3 regions of the Pristimantibacillus sp. Z349TD_6 genome follow, and region 2 is predicted to be linked to each of the others. Evidence: riboswitches for the same ligand, from Rfam matches in the RefSeq annotation. Region 2 holds a riboswitch; each other region holds the start of a gene.
What was found. A riboswitch is a leader RNA that binds a small molecule or an ion and turns the genes downstream of it on or off. The one in region 2 is predicted to bind thiamine pyrophosphate.

Region 1: another riboswitch for thiamine pyrophosphate. It lies ahead of thiC (phosphomethylpyrimidine synthase ThiC); the one in region 2 lies ahead of AC0VYE_RS15220 (ABC transporter substrate-binding protein).
Region 3: another riboswitch for thiamine pyrophosphate. It lies ahead of AC0VYE_RS22155 (ABC transporter ATP-binding protein); the one in region 2 lies ahead of AC0VYE_RS15220 (ABC transporter substrate-binding protein).

What each region holds. Positions count from the first base shown of each region.
Region 1 is NZ_CM149662.1:5,634,066-5,637,345, reverse strand. Features, by position in the region: gene AC0VYE_RS24605 (glycosyltransferase family 4 protein) at 67-1,224, shown strand; TPP riboswitch at 1,299-1,403, shown strand; gene thiC (phosphomethylpyrimidine synthase ThiC) at 1,716-3,280, shown strand, end outside.
Region 2 is NZ_CM149662.1:3,553,076-3,556,355, forward strand. Features, by position in the region: gene AC0VYE_RS15210 (GerAB/ArcD/ProY family transporter) at 1-56, shown strand, start outside; gene AC0VYE_RS15215 (glycosyltransferase) at 148-1,620, shown strand; TPP riboswitch at 1,759-1,871, shown strand; gene AC0VYE_RS15220 (ABC transporter substrate-binding protein) at 2,056-3,096, shown strand; gene AC0VYE_RS15225 (thiamine-binding protein) at 3,163-3,280, shown strand, end outside.
Region 3 is NZ_CM149662.1:5,022,249-5,025,528, forward strand. Features, by position in the region: gene AC0VYE_RS22145 (DUF2087 domain-containing protein) at 277-882, opposite strand; gene AC0VYE_RS22150 (SLOG family protein) at 1,088-1,645, opposite strand; TPP riboswitch at 1,733-1,835, shown strand; gene AC0VYE_RS22155 (ABC transporter ATP-binding protein) at 1,923-2,699, shown strand; gene AC0VYE_RS22160 (ABC transporter permease) at 2,680-3,280, shown strand, end outside.

The sequences.
Region 1 (3,280 bases), 2.1 Mb from region 2:
CAAAGCCGCTGCTAGATACGTATGATACTGCAAAAAAAGCAGATCATGCAGGAGGCATACGAATAGATGGCACCTATAAAAGTAGCAATTGTAACTCCAGGCTCCTTCCCGATTCCATCATCAGGAAGCAGCTCGGTTGAGCGAGTGGTAGAGAAATTTGCCCCGCTGCTTAAGCCTTACGCGGAACCTCGTATATTTGGAAGACTGAGCAAGCGATTGCCTCGTCAAGGACAATTTAACGGTGTTGTTTGTGAACGGTTTGCAGCGGGCAATAAGCTGAGATATATTCAAGAGGTAGGACATGCGGTTCACCGTTTTTCTCCTCATGTCATCGACGTTGAGAATCGTCCCCAATTTGTGCTAACGATGAAGCGTTTGAATCCAGGCAAACGAGTCTGGCTTTATTTGCATTCCTCCACCTTCATTTCACCCTCCTATATTTCTTCTGCAAACTTGCATAAGTGCTTGCAGGCAGCAGATAGAATCATCGTTAATAGCGAGTTTCTAAGGCGAATTGTAGTGTCGAAAGCGCCAGAGGTCGCTTCGAAGCTGCGAGTCATTTATCCTGGGGTAGATACGGCCAGGTTCCCTTCACAATATTCCTCCGAAGGAGCCGCTAAACGGGAGAGTTTAAGGCAAAAGAGAGGATTGAATGGTAAAAAAGTGGTGCTTTTTATAGGGAGGCTTATTCCGCTTAAGGGCGTTCATCATCTTCTCAATATCGTGCCGCAGCTTGCCAAAAGCCACCCGGAGCTCGTCGTTATCATCGTAGGGAGCCCATTTTATGGCTCGCATCGCAAAACGGCTTATGCGCGTAAACTTGAACAGCTTGGACGCAAATGTCCGGGTCATGTTCGTTTTGTGCCCTACGTGCCGCATTCGGAAGTGCCCAGCTGGATGCTCGTTGCTGATGTAGCGGTCGTTCCATCTGGACAGAGGGAGGCATTTGGGCTCGTTAATGTTGAGGCGATGTCCTGCGGCGTTCCGGTAGTCGCAACACGTGCAGGCGGAATGAAAGAAATTATCCGTAATGGCGAAACGGGCTATTTGGTCAATCAGCTTCATATCGAGCGAGAGTTGCGAGAAAAGCTGCATCTGCTGCTTCGCGATAAACAGCTCAGGCAGAAGCTGGGGCGCCGCAGCCGCGAGCGTGTGGAGCAGACATTCACATGGCGTCACACCGCTGATCGTTGGGTAAGGCTGCTGAAGGAAAGCGGACTGTAGCAGGCTGTATTTTTCCGCGGATAGGAAAATAGAGGGTTGACACCCTTCTTTACTAAACGGTATAGTCAAACAAGGAAATCCACTAGGGGCGCCGCAATGGCTGAGATAAAGCGAATCGCTTTGGTCCCTTTGAACCTGATCTGGGTTATGCCAGCGTAGGAAAGTGGGATTGTGCGTTTATGCTTTGCGCGTGAAAGCTCTGCTGGTATCTGCTGAAGCCTCAGCTTATGCGGCATGACTTTATCTGCTTAGGGGAAACCCTTGCAAGATAACACTCGCATGACGACACTCTTCGACCGCTCCTTTGCTGGAGCGGTTTTTTTGTTTGGCGCCAGTGAATCGATAAAGCTTTGTGGCCGCCATGCACGCTCCAGCGATTGCAGCTCTTGTAGCAGCCTAGCTACTTGTATAGCAGCGGTGTTTTAAACTTTCTCATATGCTTGCGTATGCCTCCAGGAGGAATTCTATTATTCCATTAGGAGGTTTTTGTTATGTCTATTTTTTCTACTCCGCTTCCGGGCAGCCGCAAGGTGTACGTCGAGGGCTCAAAGGGAAACATCCGTGTTCCGATGAGAGAAATTGCACTTGAAGCTAGTACTGGCAGAAATGGTGAAGAGCTGCCGAATGAACCTGTAAGAGTTTATGATGCAAGCGGTCCTTATACCGATGAAACGTATGAGGCAGATGTTCGGCGCGGTTTGCCCGGTATTCGCAGCGAATGGATCTTGGAGCGTAGTGATGTAGAGCCCTATGAGGGCAGAGAAATCAAACCGGAGGATAACGGATTTATTTCGGCTGAAAAAGCAGAGCAGCGAGGCGCGGAACGATTCCCGGGTTTAACGAGGAAACCGCTTCGTGCCAAAACAGGGCAAAATGTTACGCAGCTTCATTACGCTCGCAAAGGGATCATTACTTCTGAGATGGAATACATCGCTATTCGTGAAGGGATGAGTGCAGAATTTGTACGCAGCGAGATCGCGGCCGGCCGTGCCATTATTCCGACGAACATCAACCATCCTGAAAGTGAGCCGATGATTATTGGGCGGCAGTTCCACGTTAAAATCAATGCTAATATCGGCAACTCTGCTGTAGCTTCTTCGATTGAAGAGGAAGTGGAGAAGATGACTTGGGCGACTCGCTGGGGAGCCGATACGATTATGGATTTGTCCACGGGGAAAAACATCCATACGACGCGGGAGTGGATCGTGCGGAATTCTCCAGTTCCAGTTGGCACAGTGCCCATTTATCAGGCGCTGGAGAAAGTGAACGGCAAAGCAGAAGACCTTTGCTGGGAAGTATTCCGCGATACGCTTATTGAACAAGCCGAGCAGGGCGTCGACTATTTTACGATTCATGCAGGTGTGCTGCTGCGCTACATACCACTCACGGCAAAGCGCGTTACGGGTATTGTCTCGCGAGGCGGATCAATTATGGCAGCTTGGTGCCTGGCACATCATAAGGAAAATTTCCTATATACGCATTTTGAAGACATTTGTGAAATTATGAAAGAATACGACGTATCATTCTCGCTCGGTGACGGCCTGAGACCCGGTTCTATTGCAGATGCCAATGACGCTGCTCAGTTTGCTGAGCTGGATACACTTGGTGAGCTAACGAAGATTGCATGGAAACATGATGTTCAAGTCATGATTGAAGGCCCTGGTCATGTGCCTATGCATTTGATTAAAGAAAATATGGATCGTCAGCTGGAAGTATGCGATGAAGCGCCTTTCTATACATTAGGACCGCTAACGACCGATATCGCGCCAGGCTATGATCATATTACTTCAGCAATTGGAGCTGCGATGATTGGATGGTTCGGCACGGCGATGCTTTGTTATGTAACACCGAAGGAGCACCTTGGCCTCCCGAATAAGGAGGATGTGAAGGAAGGCGTTATTACGTACAAAATCGCAGCTCATGCAGCTGACTTGGCGAAAGGGCACCGGGGAGCGAAGCTGCGTGATGATGCATTGTCCAAAGCTCGATTCGAGTTTCGTTGGCGGGATCAATTCCACCTGTCGCTTGATCCAGAGCGTGCGATGGCTTATCACGA
Region 2 (3,280 bases):
TGCCGCTGCTTATGCTAGCCGTTGGAATACGCAAGAAATACAAAAAGGCTGCATGATTGAAAGTTGTGCGCAGTGCTCACCCAAGCGGATAGGCTGACATATTTTATGGGTAAGTGAGCCGTTTATGCTTGCTTGAGGAGGATACGCGTGAGCGATGCCAATAGCTGCATGACAAGCATTATTCTCGTTACCTACAATAAGCTTGAATACACGAAACAATGTGTGGAAAGTATTCGGAGACATACGCAGAGAGGCAGCTATGAGCTGATTATTGTAGATAATGGTTCGACGGATGATACGGTAAAATGGGCTAAAACCGAGAGCGATATCATCGTAATCGACAATGGCTGCAATGCTGGTTTTCCTAAGGGCTGCAACCAAGGATTGGCCGCGGCCTCGGGCGATCTTCTGCTGCTGCTAAATAACGATACAATCGTAACGCCAAGCTGGCTTGACGGTCTCAAGCGCTGCTTATTTAGTGATGAACGAATTGGGGCAGTCAGCCCCGTTACGAATTCGGCTTCCTACTGGACGACGATCCCGGTCGACTATACGACGATAGATGAAATGGAGCTATTTGCTTCTGCACTGCATGCCAACCCTGACAGAACAAAATGGGAGGAGCGCGTGAAGCTGGTCGGCTACTGCCTTCTGCTGCGGAGAGAGGCATGGGAGAAAACGGGATCGCTCGACGAGATTTTCGGAATCGGCAACTTTGAAGATGATGATTATAGCCTGCGGCTCCGGCTGGCGGGATATAAGCTAATGCTGTGCGGCGATACGTTTATACATCATTACGGGAGCATCTCCTTTAGCTCGGAGCCAGAACAATATGTACAAAACTTCAGAAAAAATGCTATAGTTTTTATGTCCAAATGGGGCTTTGACCCTGGTGATGCAACGTATATACGAATGGATTTCAGCACCGTAATTGAGCGGGAATCGCATGAGTACAGGCGCGAGAATTGCTCGATTATGGAAATAGGCTGCGGGTGCGGAGCTACGATTTTGCATATGAAAAAGCAATTCCCATCCGCAATATGGTACGGAGTTGAGCGTAACGAGCTGGCTGCTAGAGTAGCAGAAGCTTCGGGAATTACCGTATTCCGCTCGAATGATCCGAAGGATTGGAGGCTGCCTGCTGAAGGTCTTGACGGCATCGTAATCGGAGATGCTCATGCTTACGGGACACCGCAAGCCATGAAAAGTCTAGTTCGTCTTCTAAAGCCTGGGGGCTGGCTAGTCGGGTGCTTTGCCAATCGCTATTATTTCGACAATATTCGGCAATATTTAAATCCAGCTAATGCACAAGCACAGCATCAAGCGGCATCACAGTACTCCGCAGAACAAGTTAGCCAGCTTTATCTGCAGGCCGGTTTTATCTATGTGAAGATTACACGTGCGGATAATAAAGCGCAGGAGCAGCTTGAATACATCCATCTGCTAGAGCAGCTAACGTCTGAAGAGATGTCAAAAGAGCTGACAGCCGCTTATTTGCTCGTATATGGACGCCTTGCTCCTGCAGCAGAGACCAAAGAAAAGGCAGACTTTGAAAGTTCGCAGGCTGCTGAAGAAGCAAAGGTTGAATGGCGGGATGAGCATGTGGATCTAGGACAATAACAGATGGTGCAGGAGCTGCATGTTCTGGCTGCCGTATGTAGTAAGAGGATTAGTATCGTGGCTTGATGATAATCATTTTCAAAAAAAACTAGCATTAAATGCGGGTTTTGCTATACAATGAATGGTATTGACGAAACCGAATATGTTCCGGGGAGCTGGTTAGGCCGGCTGAGAGGGGATTTTCTATACAATTCCGACCCGTTAAACCTGATCTGGATAATGCCAGCGTAGGGACAGAAGCTCTGTTTAGCAAGCAGGCGAGATCAAATTGATCAAGCATTTGCTGTATAAACAGCTGCACAGCCAATGATATGGCGTCCTCCGGATTAGGGGGACGCTTTTTTTTGTTGCGATTAGAATGATGCAGCCATGGAACCGGATACTACGAGGAGTCGTCACCTATAAGAATCGAAGCATGGAGAGGGGAACAACATCATGAATCAGAAAAAAACAGGGCATTTGTCGTGGAAAATCGTGGCCGCGATGCTAGTGTTCGTATTGACGCTGGCAGGCTGCGGCGGTGGCGCTGGGAACAAGGGCGAACAGCCGAAAGAGCAAGAGGGAACAGCGGACAAGCCGCTAGAGAAGGTACAGGTTGTACTCGACTGGACACCAAATACGAATCATACCGGACTTTATGTAGCTAGAGATAAAGGTTTTTTTAAGGAGCAAGGCCTGGATGTTGAAATTATTCAACCAGGACAAAGCGGTGCCGATCAAATGGTCGCTTCGGGCAATGTGCAGTTTGGCGTAAGCTATCAGGAGTCAGTCACGATGGCGAGAATTGCCGGCGTGCCGCTCGTATCGATCGCCGCTGTCATTCAGCACAACACCTCAGGTTTTGCTTCTCCGCTAGCAAAGGGAATCGATTCACCTGAGAAATTTGAAGGGAAAACGTATGGCGGCTGGGGCGCTCCTGTTGAAGAGGCGGTCATTCAATCGCTTATGCAGGAGAAGGGCGCAGATGTGAGCAAAGTAAATATGATAAGCATCGGCGACGGCGACTTCTTTACGGCAGTGAAACGGGATATTGATTTTGCATGGATTTACTACGCATGGACTGGCGTGGAAGCAGAGCTGCGCGGCGAGAAGATCAATATGGTTTATTTAACAGACTACAGCGACAAACTGGATTATTATACGCCGGTAATCGTGACGAACGAAGATTTGATTAAGAATAAGCCGGAAACCGTCAAAGCGTTTACTGCTGCCGTATCCAAAGGCTATCAATACGCGATCAGCAATGCGGAGGATGCAGCAGAAATTTTAATAAAAGCTGAGCCGGATTTGAACGCTGAGCTTGTGCGCGCCAGCCAAAAATGGTTAAGCTCCAAATATCAAGATGACGCGCCGCGCTGGGGCGAACAGAAGTTGAGCGTATGGGAAAACTATGCGGCATGGATGTTTGAGCACAAGCTGCTGGAGAAGGAGCTTGAAGCAGAGAAGGCATTTACGAACGAGTTTTTACCACAATAAGCAATTCGAACATACGGAGGGCGGGAAAGCCCGCTCTCACATACAACAAAGAGAGAAGGAAATCCGATGGCTAATGCATTAGTAAGCATTCAAATTTTACCAACAACGCCAGGCGGCGAGAGCGTTATTCCCTACGTAGATCGTGCCATTGATATTATTAAAGCGGCAGGTGTTCCTTACCGAG
Region 3 (3,280 bases), 1.5 Mb from region 2:
ATTCGATAAAAAAATTACTTTTCCTTTATGACGCAGTAGCACAGCAGCCGCTCGATGAGTTCAGTTTTACTTCTAACGGACATAGAAGCCCTTATTTTCAAATTTAAAGGCCAAATTAGCTTCTAACGGACATAGAGTCCGTTATTTGGCAGAAATCGCAGTCAATTATAGCGATTCGAGCTAAATAACGGCCTTTATGTCCGCAACTACGGCCAATAGAAGGAAATAAAGCAAATAAGGCATCTGATGTCCGCTATTATCAAAAACAACTTCCGCTTACGAAAGAATCTCCCACTTCGCCCATATTTCTTGCGGATTCAATTCGTATATATCATTTTCTCTAAACATTAATTGGTGCATAATGAACTCTCTGCGAATGGTCGCGAAGTCGTCATGATAACCTTTGATAAACGCGTTAATTTCCTTCTCTGTATACTGTTTCCCTCTCGTCAAATGAGAAACCATATGCTGAAGCACGATCAACTTTTTCTTATGCTGAGCCGGCATATGCTTAAGCTTACCCTCAGCAGTAAAAAAGTTGCGGATGACTGAATCCTTCAGTTTCTTATTGCTATCCTCCATGTTGTCCACTCCTTTCTCTGTACCTGCATTACGGTAAATGAGCTCCGCCGCCGCATTAGCGTTACTCTTAATAAAATAATGGTTCAGCGAAAAATAAATCGTATTTTTCTCTCTGCGTTCATTAATTAAGCTGGCCTCTCTTAATTTGGTTGCATGATGCGTAATCGTAGCAGGCGTCACGCCTAATTTCTCTGCCAGCACCTGCCCATTAAGCTCACCTTCAGCCAGCATAATCAACATTTTAATTCTCGTCGGATCGGATAATGCCTTATGATAGGCTACCACCTTATCTAATTGCACCGTTCGCCACCTCTTCCTCCATCAAACAAATTTAACTTATGTCTAATTAGATGTTTATCTAATCAGATAATAATACGCCACCTATTATTTGTCAAACATAATAATCTCGAAAATACATATAGTCAGCTTGGCGCATAAAAAAAAGCTGACAGGTCTCTGCCTGCCAGCATAAAATAAACTCCTCTTACTCAACTACGATGCATCGTTAATTTTCCGAATACAAATTGTCATCATCCGCAATGCTCTGAATGTCCTCCGAGCTTATGCTGAAATAGCCATAGCCCTCAGCCTGCTGTTTCTTTAACGCTTTTTCTTTAAAAAACTTGGGGCTGCCCTCGCCTGCATCCTCATCATAAACGAGCAGAATACCGTCCGTTTTCCGAAACAGCAGCTCGTCCCTAGCCGTAAACTGCCAAATGCCATTATAGGGCTGGTTGCTGACCGAAGCGTAATAATCGACCCCTTTTAAAACCTGCTGATAAAACTCCTTTTTATCATCCTTCCATTTCTCTTCCGGATTGCTGTATGCCGAAATAATTGAAAGTCTCAAATGAGGATAAATTTCCTTCAGCGCAATAACGACCTCGCACGCCCACAAATCCACGCCATATTGACCCGGGGTAATCACCCACTCAAGCCCATCTTCTATAAGCGGAACCAGCTTGCCTGTCAGCGCTTTTTTTATATAAACAATGCCCTCATGCTTCTGGCTAAAAATATTAAGCTCATGCGCTCGGTAGCCCGTTACGAGTAAATTTTTCATTTGTCCAACGCCTTTTCGGATAATTATGGTTTACATCTATCCAGTGTATGCTATAGTAGAAAAAATACAAATTGCATATAAACCTATTTATTTCACTAGGGGAGCCTAACGGCTGAGATGGAGCAACTGCTCCGGACCCTTGGAACCTGATCTGGATCATTCCAGCGGAGGGAAGTGGAGCAGCAAAGCATTCATTCATGCGCGCAAGCCTTGTGTGATCGTTAGACCCGCTCATTTCCCCTCGGAAATGGGTGGGTCTTTATTTGTTTACGGAGGGATGCGTATTACAGCCATAATCTCACTTCACCAAGTAAGCTACACCTACGACAAGCTTGCTGAAACATCTATACTGTCTAATCTTTCGCTTCAAGCCCATTCTGGTGAGTTTGTCTCTATCATCGGTGCTAGCGGCTCAGGCAAAAGCACTCTCTTTAAGCTCATGGCCGGATTGCTTCAGCCTAGCCTAGGCGAAATTAGGCTGCGTGGCAAGCCTGCACCCAATCGTCTCGGCAAGATTGCTTATATGCCGCAAAAGGATTTTCTTCTGCCATGGAGAACAATACTCGGCAATTGTCAGCTTCCACTTGAGCTGACATGCAGCAATCCCCATTATACCACGATCCAAATCATGGAGCTGCTAGAGCGCTTCGGACTAGCAGGCTATGAACAAGCTTACCCTGACGAGTTGTCAGGCGGCATGCGACAGCGGGCAGCTTTTCTGCGCACGCTAGTAACCGGACAAGAGCTGCTGCTGCTGGACGAACCGTTTGGCGCGCTTGACGCCATGACCAAACGCGGCATGCATAAGTGGCTGCTTGAGCTGTGGAGCGACCTTGGAAAAACTGTCCTCTTTATCACACATGATCTTGAGGAAGCGATATTGCTGAGCGATCGCATTTATTTATTGCCAAGTGCAGCTAACGAGGCGCAAGGGATGCAGGAAATAGTCGTTCCTTTGCCGAGACCAAGACACTATGAGCAAAATTATGAACCCGACTTCATCAAGCTGCGGCAAGATTTGGAGCGAAGACTGCATGCGCAAACCTCTAATTAACCAGTGGCTGAGCCATTACGGTCTTTTCATACTGCTGCTCGTTAGCTTGTTGTTCATTTGGCAATGGGTCGCACAGCTCGGACTGGTTCCGTCCTACATACTGCCGTCACCTAGCTCAATAGCTCAGGCATTAATCGAAGACGGCCATCTGCTGCTTGGCAAACATCTGCTGGCTACGCTTAAAGAAGTGTCCCTCGGTTTTCTATTGTCGATTGTTATTGGGACTGCGCTCGCAGCAGGCATGCACACTTTCCGAATACTGGAGAAGGCGCTGTACCCGTTTGTCGTCATCAGTCAGACCATCCCGCTTATCGCTCTGTCGCCAATTTTCATTATGTGGTTTGGCTATACGATTTGGAGCAAGGTCGCTGTTGTTTTTTTGACTGCTTTTTTCCCTATCGTTGTGAGCACCTATGACGGACTTAAGAAAAGCGGTAGCGAATATGAAGAGCTGCTGCTCACAATGGGAGCAACACGCTGGGGTATTTTCCGGAAAATACAAGTCCCCATCGCCCTACCGTCCTTTTTCTCAGGACTTAAGCTGTCGATCGTTTATTGCGTTGTCGGCGCCACCATCGGTG